4 regions of the Kitasatospora sp. NPDC001683 genome follow, and region 1 is predicted to be linked to each of the others. Evidence: predicted binding sites of a transcription regulator. Region 1 holds the regulator's gene; each other region holds the start of a gene.

Region 1 (4,222 bases):
GAGCCGCACCACGGCCCCGGGCGCGGCGGCGGCGATCCGCTCGGTCTCGACGACGAAGACGGGGGCGGTCATGACGGGGAACCTCCAGGGAAAGGGACGGGGGGACACGAAAGGGGTGCCGGGGAACTGCCCCCGGCACCCCTTCCCGGACGACTACCGGCCGTTGAAGGCGTCCTTCAGGCGCGAGAACAGGCCCTGCTGGCCCGGCGCGAACTGGCCGGACGGCCGCTCCTCGCCGCGCAGCATGGAGAGCCGGCGCAGCAGCTCCTCCTGCTCGGCGTCGAGCTTGGTGGGCGTCTGCACCTCGACGTGCACTATCAGGTCGCCCCGGCCGCCCCCGCGCAGGTGGGTGATGCCCCGGCCGTGCAGCGGGATCGACTGGCCGGACTGGGTGCCGGGCCGGATGTCGACCTCCTCCAGCCCGTCCAGGGTCTGCAGCGGCACCTGGGTGCCGAGCGCGGCGGCCGTCATCGGGATGGTGACGGTGCAGTGCAGGTCGTCCCCGCGCCGCTGGAAGACGCTGTGGGTGGTCTCGGCGATCTCGACGTACAGGTCGCCGGCCGGGCCGCCGCCGGGGCCGACCTCGCCCTCGCCGGCCAGCTGGATCCGGGTGCCGTTGTCCACACCGGCCGGGATCTTGACCGTCAGGGTGCGGCGGGCCCGCACCCGGCCGTCGCCGGCGCACTCGGGGCACGGGGTCGGCACGACGGTGCCGAAGCCCTGGCACTGCGGGCACGGGCGGGAGGTCATGACCTGGCCCAGGAAGGAGCGGGTGACCTGGGAGACCTCGCCCTTGCCGCGGCACATGTCGCAGGTCTGGGCGGAGGTGCCGGGGGCCGCGCCCTCGCCGCTGCAGGTGGTGCAGGTGACGGCGGTGTCGACCTGGAGTTCCTTGGTGGTGCCGAAGGCGGCCTCCTCCAGGGTGATCTCCAGCCGGATCATGGCGTCCTGGCCGCGGCGGGTGCGCGAGCGCGGGCCGCGCTGGCCGGCCGCGGCGCCGAAGAAGGCGTCCATGATGTCGGAGAAGCCGAAGCCCGCCGCGCCGGCGCCGAAGCCGCCCGCGCCACCGCCGCCGCCGGGCGACAGCGGGTCGCCGCCGAGGTCGTAGACCTGGCGCTTCTGCGGATCGGAGAGCACCTCGTAGGCGGCGTTGATCTCCTTGAACCGCTCCTGCGTCTTCGGGTCCGGGTTGACGTCCGGGTGCAGTTCGCGTGCCAGGCGCCGGAACGCCTTCTTGATCTCGTCCTGCCCCGCATCCCGTCGGACGCCGAGTACCGCGTAGTAGTCCGTGGCCACCAAATGCTCCGCTTGTTCCGCCTGTAGTAGTGCGACTGGACATCGCCGCCGGAATTCCCGACGGCGGTTGCTTGCTACGACTCGGCCAGGATCTGGCCCACGTACCGTGCCACCGCTCGCACCGCCCCCATTGTGCCCGGGTAGTCCATCCGGGTCGGACCGATCACACCCAGTTTGGCCACGCTCTCGTCGCCCGAACCGTAGCCGACCGAAACGACCGAGGTGGAATTCAGCCCTTCGTACGCGTTCTCCCGCCCGATCCGGACCGTCATCGCGGCGTCCGTGGTCTCACCCAGGAGGCGGAGCAGGACGACCTGCTCCTCCAGGGCCTCCAGCACCGGCTGGATGGTGAGCGGGAAGTCGTGCCCGAAGCGGGTCAGGTTGGCCGTGCCGGCCAGCATGATCCGCTCCTCGTTCTGTTCGGCGAGCGCCTCGAACAGCGTGGCCAGGACCGTGCTGACGGTCGGCTGGTCGATCTGCTCGAAGGTCGCCGGCAGCTCCTCCAGCAGACCGGGGACGTCCGGCAGCCGCTGGCCGGCCGCCCGCGCGTTGATCCGCGCCCGCAGGTCCGCCAGGACCGTCTCGCCGACCGTGCCCGGGCAGTCGATCATCCGCTGCTCGACCCGGCCGGTGTTGGTGATCAGCACCAGCATCACCTTGGCCGGGGCCAGCGCCACCAGCTCGATGTGCCGGACGGTGGATCGGGTGAGCGAGGGGTACTGCACCACGGCGACCTGCCGGGTCAGCTGGGCGAGCAGCCGCACCGTGCGCCTGACCACGTCGTCCAGGTCGACGGCGCCTTCCAGGAAGTGCCGGATCGCCCGGCGCTCCGGGGAGCTCATCGGCTTGACCTCGGCGAGCTTGTCGACGAACAGCCGGTAGCCCTTGTCGGTGGGGATGCGCCCGGCGCTGGTGTGCGGCTGGTGGATGTACCCCTCCTCCTCCAGCGCCGCCATGTCGTTGCGCACCGTGGCCGGGGACACCCCGAGGTTGTGCCGCTCCACCAGCGCCTTGGAGCCGACCGGCTCCTCGGTGCCCACGTAGTCCTGGACGATCGCGCGGAGCACGGCGAGCTTGCGGTCGTCCAGCTGGCGGACCTCACCGGCCATGGGGCACGCACCTCCGTCTTCGCACGTTGTCCGTCTGTGATGCTGCGAGCCGCTCCGGGGAGGGCCCCGATCCTGGCACTCTGCACGTACGAGTGCCAAAACCGTACCTGCCAGTGTACGGCCCGGGTCCTACCGCAGGAACGGCCCGGCCGGGGTGATCCTGCCCGCAGTTCCGGACGGCCGCCACGACACTCCGCGTGCGGGGGGTGGTGCCCCGGGGCCGTCCGGGTGGCAGCATCGAAAGCGACGGCGAACGGAGGAGCAAGAGATGTCGAGCTCGGGCCAGCACACCCGTTTCGCGCCCGACCGCGGCCTGACCAGCCGCATGGTCGCGACGATGTTCGTGATCGGGCTGCTGTACGTCGGTTTCACGGGCCTGCTGATCGCGCTGCTGCGCGGGGCCTGGCCGCTGATCGTGCTGATCTCCGGCGGGCTATTCGTGGCCCAGTTCTGGTTCAGCGACAAGATCACCGAACGGGCCATGGGCGCCCGCCCGGTGACCGAGGAGCAGTACCCCCAGCTGCACGGCACGATCGACCGGCTCTGCGCCCTGGCCGACATGCCCAAGCCCCGCGTGGCCGTCGCCGACAACGACATGCCGAACGCCTTCGCCACCGGCCGCAACCCGCAGAACGCCGTGGTGTGCGTGACCACCGGCCTGCTGCGCCGGCTCGAACCGGAGGAACTCGAGGGCGTCCTGGCGCACGAGCTGTCGCACGTCGCCCACCGGGACGTCGCGGTGATGACCATCGCCGGCTTCCTCGGCGTGCTCGCCGGGGCGATGACCCGGATCGCCATGTACGGCGGGTTCATGGGCGGCGGCCGCAACAACAACGACCAGAACGCGGCCATCGCGGCGCTGATCATCCCGCTGGTGTCGATGGTCGTCTACGCGATCAGCTTCCTGCTCACCCGGCTGCTCTCCCGCTACCGCGAGCTGGCCGCCGACCGGGCCGCCGCCCAGCTCACCGGCCGGCCCAGCGCCCTGGCCTCCGCCCTCACCAAGGTGACCGGGCAGATCGCGGCCATCCCCACCGAGGACCTGCGCCGCTCCCAGCCCTACAACGCCTTCTACTTCGCCCCCGCGCTGAGCGCCCGGGAGACCGCCTCCCAGCTGTTCTCCACCCATCCGACGCTGGAGAAGCGACTGGCCCAGCTGGCGAAGATCTCCGCGCAGCTCGGCCGCTGATCGACCTCCCCGACCCGAAAGGCCCGCCGTGGGATTCCTGGACGCCCTGTTCGGCCGCACCAAGCCCGTCAAGCCCGACCTCGACCAGCTGTTCGGCGTGCCGTCCGCCGCACTCACCCTGGAGGCCGCGGCCGGGTTCCTGCCCACCGGGCTCGGCTCGGTCTGCTTCGCGGCCGTCGAGGGCGCGGCCTTCGTCCAGGTGGAGCAGCAGGTCCGAGCGCTGCTCGACGCCGACACCGAGCGCGGCGGCGTCCCGGTGGAGGCCTCCAAGGACGGCTACGGCTACTCCTGGCTGCTCGCCCGGCACACCCCCGAGGAACTCCCGGAGCTGGTCAACGACCTGCACGCGGTCAACAGCGAGCTGGAGGCCAACGGCTTCGGCCCCCAGCTGCTCTGCTCACTGGTGGGCTTCCGCAATCCGGAGGGGCAGTCGCTGGCCCTGGTCTACCTCTACAAGCGCGGCACCTTCTACCCCTTCGCCCCGATGCCCGGCGGCGGGGAGCGGCGCAACAGTCCGCTGGAGCTGCAGGTCAACGCGATGCTGGGGAACGACCTGCGGCTGGAGAAGGACCTGAGCCGCTGGTTCCCGGTCTGGGGCGCGCCGGGCCTCTGACGGGCCGTCCGTATA
Region 2 (4,222 bases), on a different contig from region 1:
GGCCCTCTACCGCACCCCCACCGCCCACCAGCGCCACACCGCGCCCGCCCGCGCCAACCTGACGGCCGAGCTCGAGCGGCTCGAGGACTAGACCAACTCCCCCACCGGCGCCACCGCCACGCCCCGCTTGCCGCACACCCAGTGCGGCTCCGGCCCCAGCTCGGGCTCCACGCCCAGCGCGTGCGGGTCCCCGTCGGCCGCGCAGGCGGTGCACAGCGGCCACCGCCCGTACGCCTCCAGCAGCGCGTCCTGGACGTCCTGGGCGACCAGCCCGAGCACGTACTCGGTGCCGTCCGGCCACTGCTCCAGCCACCAGCGGCGGTGGGTGACGGCCTGCTCCACCAGCGAGACGACGGCGGCGTCCGCCACGTCCCGCGCGGTGAGGTCGGCCAGGATCAGTGCCCGCGCGTTGTGCAGGGCGGTCTCGATGTCGTCGGAAGCCATCCGCCCATTCTCCCGCGAAACGCCGACCGCCCGGAAACGCCGCGTGGGCGGCCCCCCGAAGGGGACCGCCCACGCGGACGAGGAGTCAACCGACCCGATCGAAGCGATCAGGATCAGAAGTCCATGTCACCGCCCGGCATGCCGCCGCCGGCGGCCGCGGCGGCCTTCTCCGGCTTGTCAGCGATGACGGCCTCGGTGGTGAGGAACAGCGCCGCGATGGAGGCGGCGTTCTGCAGCGCGGAGCGGGTGACCTTGGCCGGGTCGATGATGCCCTCGGCGACCAGGTCGACGTACTCGTTGGTGGCGGCGTTCAAGCCGTGACCGGCGGGGAGGTTGCGCACCTTCTCCACCACGACGCCACCCTCGAGGCCGGCGTTGGTCGCGATCTGCTTGATCGGGGCCTCGAGCGCGACCTTGACGATGTTGGCACCGGTGGCCTCGTCGCCGTCCAGCTCGAGCTTGTCGAAGGCGACACCGGCCTGCAGCAGGGCGACGCCACCACCGGCGACGATGCCCTCCTCGACGGCGGCCTTGGCGTTGCGGACGGCGTCCTCGATGCGGTGCTTGCGCTCCTTGAGCTCCACCTCGGTGGCCGCGCCGGCCTTGATGACGGCCACGCCGCCGGCCAGCTTGGCGAGGCGCTCCTGGAGCTTCTCGCGGTCGTAGTCCGAGTCGCTGTTCTCGATCTCGGCGCGGATCTGGTTCACGCGACCGGCGACCTGCTCGCTGTCGCCGCCACCGTCGACGATGGTGGTCTCGTCCTTGGTGATGACCACCTTGCGGGCGGTGCCCAGCAGGTCGATGCCGGCGTTCTCCAGCTTGAGGCCGACCTCCTCGGAGATCACGGTGCCACCGGTGAGGATGGCGATGTCGCCGAGCATGGCCTTGCGGCGGTCGCCGAAGCCCGGGGCCTTGACGGCGACGGACTTGAAGGTGCCGCGGATCTTGTTCACGACCAGGGTCGACAGGGCCTCGCCCTCGACGTCCTCGGCGATGATGACGAGCGGCTTGCCGCTCTGCATGACCTTCTCCAGCAGCGGGAGCAGGTCCTTGACCGAGCCGATCTTGGAGTTGGCGATGAGGATGTACGGGTCCTCGAAGGTCGCCTCCATGCGCTCCAGGTCGGTGGCGAAGTAGGCGGAGATGTAGCCCTTGTCGAAGCGCATGCCCTCGGTGAGCTCGAGCTCCAGGCCGAAGGTGTTGCTCTCCTCGACGGTGATGACGCCTTCCTTGCCGACCTTGTCCATGGCCTCGGCGATCAGCTCGCCGATCTGGGTGTCAGCGGCGGAGATGGAGGCGGTGGAGGCGATCTGCTCCTTGGTCTCCACGTCCTTGGCCTGGGCCAGCAGCTGGTCCGAGACGGCGGCGACGGCCTTCTCGATGCCGCGCTTCAGAGCCATCGGGTTGGCGCCGGCGGCGACGTTGCGCAGACCCTCGCGAACCAGGGCCTGGGCGAGCACGGTGGCGGTGGTGGTGCCGTCACCCGCGACGTCGTCCGTCTTCTTGGCGACCTCCTTGACGAGCTCCGCGCCGATCTTCTCGTACGGGTCCTCGAGCTCGATCTCCTTGGCGATGGAGACACCGTCGTTGGTGATCGTGGGGGCGCCCCACTTCTTCTCCAGCACGACGTTGCGACCCTTGGGGCCGAGCGTGACCTTCACTGCGTCGGCGAGCTGGTTCATGCCACGCTCAAGGCCGCGGCGAGCTTCCTCATCAAAGGCGATGATCTTGGCCATCTGAAGTGGTCCTCCGGGACACGGTCGACTGCTCGGACCAAGGGGTGCCCGCGACGGACGGCCCTGGTGTGCGGGGGTCCATTCCCCTACCGCTCCCGGGGGCCTCACCGACCCGGTCCGCTGTCACTCTCACGCTGTGAGTGCTAACGCCAATGATTAGCACTCCGGGTGGTCGAGTGCAAGCCCAATCGCCAACCCGCGAGCCGCCGTCCGGGCCCGCGCCGGTGCCCGTCCGGGCCCGCGCGGGAACGCGAACGGGCCCGCGCGGGAACGCGAACGGGCCCGTACGACGCGTGTCGTACGGGCCCGTCGAGAAGCGAGTGGTCCACCAGCCGTGGGCCGCGCCGAGCTCCTGGAGCCGGAAGGGGTCAGACCGCCGCGCGGACCATGTCCGCCTGCGGGCCCTTCTGTCCCTGGGAGATCTCGAACTCGACCCGCTGGCCCTCCTCGAGGGTGCGGTAGCCGTCCATCTGGATCGCGCTGTAGTGGACGAAGACGTCCGCACCACCGTCGACCGCGATGAAGCCGTAGCCCTTCTCCGCGTTGAACCACTTGACGGTGCCCTGAGCCATTCCGAACTCCCCTAGTGCTGTGCTGGCCCTTCACGGGCCCGCAGGTCGCGGGCCCGGGTCTGGTTTGGAGGCCGGCCCGGGGAACCCCCCCTGAGCGCAGCCGTGCACGCCGCAATCCTCCGCACGGGAACACCGGAAGGCTTCCGTGAGCGGGCGATTACGTCGACCGCCGCTGAATGTATCCGGATCGACGCCCTCTGCAACAGGGCCAATCGCCGGGAATTCCTCGCCCCCGCCAAGAGACAAGACCGAGCAAAACGGAAGGAAGTCGGCATTCCACGCCGGACATAGCGGACGAATTACCCAAATGCCCGCAGGAATTCTGACATCGGCCTGACATGTTTCACGGCCCGGTCCCCGGGCCCGTCCCAGCCTCCGGACGACCTCCGGCGAAGCACCCCGCGGGCCGGAAGGGAAGCCCTTTTCCCAGCAGAGCCACACTCTACTCCGACTTGACCCGGAAATATTCCCGCCGAAAATGCAGGCGGCCGCCCGCACCTACGGAGAGTGGAATTCCGTAGGTGCGGGCGGCCGGGAAGCCGTTCGAAGCGGGTCAGGAGGGCCGGGAGCGGCCGGAACGGCTCAGCAGCCGCCGGCCACCGCCGGAATGATCGAGACGCTGGCGCCGTCCTTGATCGCGGTACCCAGGCCTTCGGCGAACCGCACGTCGTCGTCGTTCACGTACACGTTCACGAAGCGGCGCAGCTTGCCCGTGTCGTCCAGGATGCGGGCGGAGATGCCCGCGTGGTTCTCCTCCAGGTCGGCGATGACCTCGGCCAGGGTGGAGCCCTCGGCGGTCACCTCGGCGGCGCCGCCGGTGTAGGTGCGCAGGATGGTGGGGATGCGGACGTTGGCGCTCATGGCTCTCCTAGCGGGGGGGTGGGGGTGGTTCAGGCGGACGCGAGGCCGGCGGCGCGGAAGGAGTCCAGCGTCGGGCTGATGACGGCGGTCATCCCGGCCCCGGAGACGGCGTCCAGCGTCTTCAGGCCGTCGCCGGTGTTGATCGCGACGGTCTCCTTGGCCGGGTCCAGCTGACCGGTCTCGACCAGCTTCTTCAGCACGCCGACCGTCACCCCGCCCGCGGTCTCGGCGAAGACGCCCTCGGTCCGGGCCAGCAGCCGGATCGCCGCCACGACCTCCGCGTCCGTGACGTCCTCGACCGCGCCGCCCGTCCGACGGGCGATGTCCAGCACGTACGGGCCGTCCGCCGGGTTGCCGATCGCCAGCGACTTGGCGATGGTGTCCGGCTTCACCGGCTTGATCACGTCGCGGCCGGCCTTGAACGCCGCCGACACCGGCGAGCAGCCCGCCGCCTGGGCCCCGAAGATCCGGTACGGCCGGTCCTCCACCAGACCCAGCTTGATCAGCTCCTGCAGCCCCTTGTCGATCTTCGTCAGCTGCGAGCCCGAGGCGATCGGGATGACGATCTGCTCCGGCAGCCGCCAGCCCAGCTGCTCGCAGATCTCGTAC
Region 3 (4,222 bases), on a different contig from region 1:
AGGTCGCCGAGGATCGCCTTGCGGCGGTCGCCGAAGCCCGGGGCCTTGACGGCGACGGCGTTGAAGGTGCCGCGGATCTTGTTCACGACCAGGGTCGACAGCGCCTCGCCGTCGACGTCCTCGGCGATGATCAGCAGCGGCTTGGAGGCACCGCTCTGCAGGATCTTCTCCAGCAGCGGCAGCAGCTCCTGGATGGAGGAGATCTTGCCCTGGTTGATCAGGATGTACGGGTCCTCGAGGACCGCCTCCTGGCGCTCCGCGTCGGTGACGAAGTACGGCGACAGGTAGCCCTTGTCGAACTGCATGCCCTCGGTGAAGTCCAGCTCCACGCCGAAGGTGTTCGACTCCTCGACGGTGATGACACCGTCCTTGCCGACCTTGTCGATCGCCTCGGCGATCAGCTCGCCGACCTGGGTGTCCTGCGCGGAGAGGGACGCGACGGCGGCGACGTCGTCCTTGCCCTCGATCTCGCGGGCGACGGACAGCAGGTGCTCGGAGACGGCGGCGACGGCCTTGTCGATGCCCTTCTTCAGGGCGGCGGGACCGGCGCCGGCGGCGACGTTGCGCAGACCCTCGTTGACCAGGGCCTGGGCCAGCACGGTGGCGGTGGTGGTGCCGTCACCCGCGACGTCGTTGGTCTTGGTGGCGACCTCCTTGACGAGCTGCGCGCCAAGGTTCTCGTACGGGTCGTCCAGCTCGACCTCACGGGCGATGGTGACGCCGTCGTTGGTGATGGTCGGGGCGCCGAACTTCTTGTCGATGACGACGTTGCGGCCCTTGGGGCCGATGGTCACCTTGACGGTGTCGGCCAGCTTGTTGACACCGCGCTCCAGCGAGCGGCGGGCGTCCTCGTCGAACTGCAGGATCTTCGCCATGTTCCCTATTCCCTCGGGGCTGCGGCCGGACCACCGGCCGCCGAACTACGTGAACCAACAACCACGCCCCGGGCCCCTGTCACTTGGGACACGGATCCGGGGCGGGTCGGAACGACTGACTTCTCGATGCCGCGTTACTTCTCGATGATGGCGAGAACGTCGCGGGCCGAGAGGACGAGGTACTCCTCGCCCTGGTACTTCACCTCGGTGCCGCCGTACTTCGAGTACAGGACGATGTCACCCACGGCGACGTCGAGCGGCAGACGCTGGCCGTCCTCGAAGCGGCCCGGGCCGACGGCCAGGACGACGCCCTCCTGGGGCTTCTCCTTGGCGGTGTCCGGGATAACCAGGCCGGAGGCCGTGGTGGTCTCGGCGTCGAGCGGCTGGACCACGATGCGGTCCTCGAGCGGCTTGATGGCAACCTTGCTGCTGGTGGTCACGTCCGAGCTCCCCTTCGGAGATTACGGGGTTTTCTAACGGGTAGGGGCGAACCTGCGGGCCTGCCGTCGCGGGGGTCAGACACACGTCTTCGCGTTAGCACTCCCCCAGTGGGGAGTGCCAAGGACGACCATAGGCCGCGGTTAGCACTCAGTCAACCAGAGTGCCAACGGCGCGCCCGGCGGACTCGGGTCGGGGATGAGTAGCCGTACTCATGTGCGACTCGGCGGCCCGGGGCAAGACTCCTGACATGACATCGATTCCGATGCGCGTCGGCCCGTCCCGGCTCAAGGACGCGTCCCTCGCCCTGCTGGCGCTGCCCCTGCTCGGCGTCGTGCTGCCGTTCGCCGTCTTCTACTTCACCCTCTGCCTCGGCAGCGGTCCCGGCGCCGGGGACGACGGGGACGGGCGCATCTGGGCCTTCCTGGGCATCGGGATGATCGCCGGCCCGGTGGCCGCCCTCGTGGCGAGCATCGTCGTGGTCGTGCGCAGCTGGCGGTCCGGCTACCGGTTCCTGACGGTCGCCGCCGCGATCTCGCCGTTCGGGCCCGCGGTCCTCGCCTCGGGTGTCCTGTGGCGGTGAACCGGCCGCCGGGGTTCCGGTCGGCCGGCCGCCGCCACATCCGCTGAGCGGTCAGAATGACCTCGTGGACACCGAGAACCTCCAGCCCCTGCTGACCCCCGAGGGTCAGGCCCTGCTCACCGAGCTGCGCGAGTTCGCCCCCGAGGAGGAGCTGGCGCTGGCCACCCGGCTGCGGCGGGAGCACCCGGCGGAGCTGGTGTCGGCGGCGTTCGGGCAGGCGCGGCTGCGGCAGCGGGCGCGGGCGAAGTTCGGGGCGGACGCCGACCTGATGTACTTCACGCCCAACGGCGTCGAGCAGTCCACCCGGCGCAGCGTGGCCGAGTGGCGGGCGCGCCGCTTCGCCGAGTTGGGCGTACGGCGGCTGGCGGACCTGTGCTGCGGCATCGGCGGGGACGTGCTGGCGCTGGCCCGGGCCGGGATCCAGGTGCTGGCCGTCGACAAGGACCCGGCGGCCTGCGCCGCCACCGCGGCGAACGCCGCCGCGCTGGGCCTGGCCGAGCTGGTCGAGGTGGTCTGCGCGGACGTCGCCGAGGTGGACGTGACCGGCTACGACGCGGTGTTCACCGACCCGGCCCGGCGCACCTCGCGCGGCCGGGTGTTCGATCCGGAGGCGTACGCGCCGCCGCTCTCCTGGGCGATCGAGGCCGGGCGGCGGACCCCGATCGGCGCCCTGAAGGTCGCCCCGGGCATCCCGCACGAGGCCGTCCCGGCGGACGCCGAGGCCGAGTGGGTCTCCGACCACAGGGACGTCAAGGAGGCGGTGCTCTGGTTCGGCACCGGGGCCGCCCGCCCGCACCGCGCCACCCTGCTGCCGCAGGCCGCCAGCCTGACCGGCGGCGACCTGCCCGACCCGCCGGCCGGCCCGGTCGGGCGGTACCTGTACGAGCCGGACGGCGCGGTGATCCGGGCGCACCTGGTGGCCGAGGTGGCCGAGCAGGTCGGCGGCCGGCTGATCGACCCGAAGATCGCCTACCTGACCTCGGACCGGCTGGTGGCCACCCCGTACGCGCACGCCTTTGAGCTCACCGACGTGCTGCCCTTCCACATCAAGAAGCTGAAGGCGCTGCTGCGCGAGCGCGGGGTCGGCACGGTGGTGATCAAGAAGCGCGGGATGGCGATCACCCCGGAGGAGCTGCGCCGTCAGCTCAAGCCCTCCGGGCCGAACACCGTCACGGTGATCCTCAGCCGCACCGACCACGGGCCGCTGATGATGCTGGGCCGACCCGTCCAGGCCGTCTAGGAAGCCGGCGGCTGGATGTAGTCGTCCAGCCGGGCCACCGCGAAGCCCTGCTCCTGGATCCGGGCCAGCAGGTCCCCGAACATCTGGGTCATCGTGGCGCCCTTGAGCTCCTTGGGGCCGCGGAAGTGCGCCAGGATGATGTCGCCGGGCTTCAGCTTCTTGTCCCCGGTCTGGTACTGCATGTCGTGGATCTGCATCGACTCGCGCCAGAGCACGATCGCGCGCGGGCCGCACTGCTGCACCGAGTTGTTGAGCGTCGGGGTGTTGGCGCCGTCGCCGAACGGCGGGCGGAACAGCAGCGGGGCGGTGCCGTACTGCTGGGTGAGCGCGGCCTGGTCGTCGCAGATCTCGGACTTCTGCTTGTCCGGCGGGAGCTTGCTCATCACCGGGTGGGTGACGGTGTGGTTCTGGATGTGGTTGCCGAGCGCCTGGAGCGGCTTGAAGTAGCCGTAGTCGTTCTTGACGATGTCCTTGGTCAGGAACATCGTGATCGGCACCTTGAGGTCGGTCAGCATCTCGACGAACTTCGGGTCCTTCTCGGCGCCGTCGTCGATGGTGATGAAGACGACCTTGTCGGTGGTCTTCACGTCGCTGAACACCGGTACGGTGCCGGTGCGTTCGAGCTTGATGGGCTTGTCGGCGGGCGGCGCGGGGGCCGGGGCCAGCGGCTTGAGGTTCCACTTCGCCCAGGCCGCGGCGTCGCCCTCGGCCGGGGCCGCATCGGGCGTGGTGGCCGCGGCGGTCGGCGCGCCGCCGACGGCGGCGGGCCGGGGCTCCGCCGCCGCGGTCGTGGTCGCGGCCGGTGCGGCACCGCCGCCGTCGCCGCACGCGGTGGCGAAGGCCAGCAGGGCCAGCGCCCCCGCCGTGTACGTCCTGGTCCTGTTCCGCCCGTCCCTGTTCACCGCACCGCGCTCCCGGTCCCGTCCAGCTTTCTCTCAGCTATGCACGGTAGCGGTCGCGGCGGCGGTTCCCGACCACCGTCTACTCGACGTGTTCGCTGGTGAAGGACCAGCGGTGCACCGGGCGGCCGAGCAGCTCGGCCGGCGGGTCGGCGATCACTGCGAACATTTCGGATCGGGGGGGCTC
Region 4 (4,222 bases), on a different contig from region 1:
ATGGTGATGCTCCGCCGGGAGGAGCTGGACGACCTGATCGGGCGGCTGGACGACCGTACGGCCTCGATCATCCGCTCCCGCTACGGCATGGAGGACGGCCGCGAGCGCACCCTCACCGAGGTGGGCAAGCAGCACGGCCTCACCCGTGAGCGGATCCGGCAGATCGAGAAGCACGCCCTGGCCGAGCTGAAGAAGATCGCCGACCACGCGGGCTTCGAGGCCGCCTGACGGCCGACGGCCGAGGTCGACCACCCGGGCCCTGGTGCGGAGCGCTCCGCACCAGGGCCCGTGGCGCGTCGCGGGCCTCTTAGGCTGGAGGAACAGGTTGGACCGTGAGCAGGGGACCGGCAGGGAGTGGACAGGGTGAGCGAGCAGCCACAGGAACAGGGACAGGGGCAGGAGGAGCAGGACCGGCAGAAGGCGGCCAGGGCCAAGGCCCGCCTGGTCTTCCGCGACCCGCTGGACCAGCAGTCCCGGGACGACACCGACGCCGGCTGGGGCGATCGCCCCGGGACTGGGGAGAGCGGTGGGCGAGGGCTGGACTGGTACCTGAGCCAGCGCCCGCCGCACCACGGGGACTAGCGAAAACGGGGCTGGGGAGCGGGGGAACGGGACTGGGAACGGGGACCGGGGAACCGGGCGACTAGCGCGCCGTGACCAGCGCGTCGCGGATCTCGGTCAGCAGTTGGACCTCCTTGGCCTCGGCCTCGGCCGCCACCTCGGTGGCGCTCTTGCGCCTGGCCGCCATCCGGTTCATCGGGACGATCAGGACGAAGTAGACGACGGCCGCGGTGATCAGGAACTGCAGGGCGGCGCTGAGCACCGACCCCCACAGGATGAGGATTCCGGACGTGACCTCACCGGTGGCGCTCACCGTGCAGGGCCCCTTGAGGCAGGAACTGTAGGACGCCAGGTCCTTGGTCCCGAAGACGCCGACGATCGGATTGATCACGCCCTTGACGAAGGCGTTGACGATGTTGGTGAAGGCAGCGCCGATCACCACGGCGACGGCGAGTTCGACGACATTTCCACGCAGCAGGAATTCCTTGAAGCCCTTCATGCCGCCTCGAACGACGAAGTCGTTCCGGGGTTACGGGTGATCGTCCGGGGGCCCGGATTGACAACCCGTACGGCCCACCGCGCCGCCCGAGGGCGGCGGCAGCCCGGCCCGCGCGGGCCCGAACGCGAGCGCCGCGGCCACCGCGAGCAGCACCAGTGCGGGCACCCCGGCCCGCCGCCGGACGGCCTGGCGCCAGCGGTGCCACCCGCCGCACCCGCGCCGGATCGGCGGGAAGCTCGGCACCTCCCGCCGCGGCGGCACGGTGGGCGCGGGCAGTGGAACGGACAGGCTCGTGGTCGTCATCGGGGCACCTCCGGATCGGGTCGATCGACATGCGGTCGGTCACCGTGCGGTCGGCCACCGCCCGGTGACCCACACGATGCCCACCCGCGCCGCCGCCGGAAAGCCGGTTCCCACAGCCTGTGGATAAACCCGCCCCTGTGGACAACTTCGTACACTCACACGAGTGAGACCGGCCTCCGCTACTGACGAAGACCGCGCCGGGGCACGTGAGCGCACGCGAAAAGGCCCGTCGCCCCCGCGCGAAGCGGGGCCGACAGGCCTTCCCGTGAAGCTTCAGGAACTCCCGGGAGCCCCCGGGACCGAGGTCAGCTCGCGGCCGGAGCCGGGCTGCTGGACGAGCTGGTCGAGCTGGAGCTGCTGGAAGCGCTCGACGAGCCGGACGACCCCGAGGTCGACGACGACGTCGAGGAGCCGGCGGACGAGCCCGCGCCCACCGAGCTGCTGGAGGACGAGCGGCTGTCGGTCCGGTAGAAGCCCGAGCCCTTGAACACGACGCCCACGGCCGAGAAGACCTTGCGGAGCCGTCCCTGGCAGTCGGGGCACGTGGTCAGCGCCTCGTCGGTGAACTTCTGCACCGCCTCCAGGCCGCTGCCGCACTCGGTGCACTGGTACTGGTACGTGGGCACTTGTCTTCCTCCTGGCACTCTCGCCTGATGAGTGCTAACGATGGTCAATGATGCGGTATTCCGTTGGATCAGTCCAGCGAATCCGGTGTGAGATGAGCCGGTACGGGCCGCGTTCGACCGCTCGCTCAGCCCTTGGCCGCGCCGACCAGCTGCGCCGAGGCGGCGCGCTCGCCGGACCCGGTGCGCTCGCCGGATCCCGCCATCACGTGACCGGTCCGGTGCGGTGCGACCAGCAGGTGCCGCATCGACACCAGCGCGACCAGCCCCAGGCCGGCGCCGACCAGCGGCACCAGGAACCCGGCGGACGGCCCGTGGCCGTCGATCAGCCGCCCGGCCACCATCGAGCCGACGGCCAGGCCCAGGCCGATGGCGCCGGTCAGCCAGGTGAAGGCCTCGGTCTTGGCGCCGTCCTCGACCAGGGTCTCGACCAGGGTGTAGCCGCTGATCAGGGTCGGGGCGATGGCCAGACCGCAGAACAGCCCGGCGATCGACAGGGTGACCAGGTTGGGCATCGCCCAGAGCGTCGAGCAGCCCACCACCAGCAGGGCGTAGCTGATGACCATCCGGTGCTGGACGGCCCGACGCCAGGCGATGACGCCGTAGAGCACGCCGGCCACCATCGAGCCGCCGGCGAAGATCCCGTACACGGTGCCGGCGGCGCCGTGCTGGCCGACCGAGTCGGCGAAGGCGTTCACCGAGACCTGCATCCCGCCGAACACGGCCCCCACCCCGAGGATCACCCCGGCCAGCAGCCGGACGCCGGGCGAGGCCAGCGCGGAGGCGCGTCGCGCGCCGGGCCGCGGGGTGTTCCGGGCGGGCGCGGTGCCGCGCCGGGCGGCGAAGACCAGGCCGCCGACGAAGGTCAGTGCGGCCTCCGTGATCAGCGCGGTGGACGGACTGACCGAGGTGGCGATCTTGGCGGCCAGGATCGGACCGATCACGAAGGTGAACTCGTCCGTCACGGACTCGAAGGCGAACGCGGTGCTCACCTTGGCCGCCGAGGAGGCGGACGCGCCGTCGGCGCCGATCGTGGCGATCCAGCGGGCCCGGACCATCGCGCCGATCTGCGGAACGCTCGCGCCGGTCGGAACGGCGGCCAGGAACAGGCTCCAGGCCGGCGCGTGGCCGAGCGCCAGGGTGATCAGCAGGGCGACCGAGGCCGCGTGCACCGCGACGGTCGGGACGAGGACGGCGGCCTGCCCGTACCGGTCGGCGAGGCGCCCGGTCTGCGGGCCGATCAGGGCCTGCGCGACGGCGGCGATCGCGGTGACGGTGCCGGCGGTGCCGTACGAGCCGTGGGTGTCCTTGACGAGCAGCAGGATGCCCATGCTGAGCATCGCGTAGGGCAGCCGCGCGATGAAGGCGGGGGCGAGGAACGTCCAGGCGCCGGGCGTGCGCAGCAGCGCGCCGTACCCGACCTTGGCGGGCGTCTCGGCGGCGGTGTCCACAGTGCTGGCCGCGGTGTCCAGAGCGGTGTCCGGAGTGGAGTCCGCGGCGATCTCGACCGTTCGGCGGGCCGTCACGGTCGGTCCTTCCTGCTGCCTGGTAGCGCGGCAGGGCATGGGGTGGCCCCGACGGCGCCGAGAGTCGTCCTCTCGCGCGTCGACCGGGGTAGATACCGGGTCGGCCGGGCCTGGTGGGCCGGGGCCGGACCGCGGCCGCCGAGCGGTCGCGCCAACTCTGCGTCAGGCAGATGCTGGGGGTGGTCTAACGGTAGTTATACGGCGTAGTCGGACCAGCATACAGTTACGCGCGTAGATTCCGCCAGGCCACCTACCTCACGGCAGCACCCGTAGCCCCGGCACTCCCCGCCGTCACCGCCCCTTCAGCCACCCCGCCAGCTTGCCGCCCTTGTCCACGGCCCGCAGCCGCCGCTCCGCCGCCTCGCTCACCTCGTCCGTGGTGACCACCAACAGCTCGTCCCCGCCGCGCAGCATCGTCGCCTTGTCCGGCACGAAGGAGTTGCCCTCCCGCACGACCAGGGTGACCGCCGCCCCCTTGGGCAGCCGCAGCTCGCTGATCTCCACGCCGGACATCCGTGAGGCCGGGGAGAGCGAGACCGACAGCAGGTGCCCGTGCAGCTTCTCCAGCGGCGCGGACTCGATGCCGAGGTCCTGGCCCATCGCGCCCTCGCCGATCTTCAGCCGCCTGGCCATCCAGGGCAGCGTCGGGCCCTGGAGCAGGGTGAAGACGACGACCAGGATGAAGACGATGTTGAACACGTCCCCGGCCC

What was found. Region 1 encodes HrcA, which represses chaperone genes, less so after heat shock. Its sites were predicted from a motif close to TTNGCACTCNGNNNNNCNGAGTGCNAA; they were not measured.
Region 2: a site for HrcA is predicted at 2,337-2,363, ahead of groL (chaperonin GroEL). Genes of this name have one in related genera too.
Region 3: a site for HrcA is predicted at 1,457-1,483, ahead of groES (co-chaperone GroES). Genes of this name have one in related genera too.
Region 4: a site for HrcA is predicted at 2,001-2,027, ahead of ACWCYO_RS10515 (FmdB family zinc ribbon protein). Genes of this name have one in related genera too.

What each region holds. Positions count from the first base shown of each region.
Region 1 covers NZ_JBSFGK010000058.1:4,109-8,330, forward strand. Annotated here, with positions in the region: gene ACWCYO_RS27130 (16S rRNA (uracil(1498)-N(3))-methyltransferase) at 1-72, opposite strand, end outside; gene dnaJ (molecular chaperone DnaJ) at 154-1,296, opposite strand; gene hrcA (heat-inducible transcriptional repressor HrcA) at 1,371-2,405, opposite strand; gene htpX (zinc metalloprotease HtpX) at 2,674-3,594, shown strand; gene pspAB (PspA-associated protein PspAB) at 3,623-4,207, shown strand.
Region 2 covers NZ_JBSFGK010000100.1:17,936-22,157, forward strand. Annotated here, with positions in the region: gene ACWCYO_RS34220 (HD domain-containing protein) at 1-91, shown strand, start outside; gene ACWCYO_RS34225 (hypothetical protein) at 88-444, opposite strand; gene groL (chaperonin GroEL) at 558-2,180, opposite strand; gene ACWCYO_RS34235 (cold-shock protein) at 2,549-2,752, opposite strand; gene ACWCYO_RS34240 (MoaD/ThiS family protein) at 3,335-3,613, opposite strand; gene thrC (threonine synthase) at 3,643-4,222, opposite strand, start outside.
Region 3 covers NZ_JBSFGK010000027.1:82,629-86,850, reverse strand. Annotated here, with positions in the region: gene groL (chaperonin GroEL) at 1-875, opposite strand, end outside; gene groES (co-chaperone GroES) at 1,010-1,315, opposite strand; gene ACWCYO_RS17165 (hypothetical protein) at 1,564-1,896, shown strand; gene ACWCYO_RS17160 (THUMP-like domain-containing protein) at 1,961-3,136, shown strand; gene ACWCYO_RS17155 (polysaccharide deacetylase family protein) at 3,133-4,038, opposite strand; gene ACWCYO_RS17150 (hypothetical protein) at 4,118-4,222, opposite strand, start outside.
Region 4 covers NZ_JBSFGK010000014.1:90,262-94,483, reverse strand. Annotated here, with positions in the region: gene ACWCYO_RS10535 (sigma-70 family RNA polymerase sigma factor) at 1-228, shown strand, start outside; gene ACWCYO_RS10530 (hypothetical protein) at 364-582, shown strand; gene mscL (large conductance mechanosensitive channel protein MscL) at 644-1,060, opposite strand; gene ACWCYO_RS10520 (hypothetical protein) at 1,091-1,363, opposite strand; gene ACWCYO_RS10515 (FmdB family zinc ribbon protein) at 1,669-1,989, opposite strand; gene ACWCYO_RS10510 (MFS transporter) at 2,115-3,512, opposite strand; gene ACWCYO_RS10505 (potassium/proton antiporter) at 3,804-4,222, opposite strand, start outside.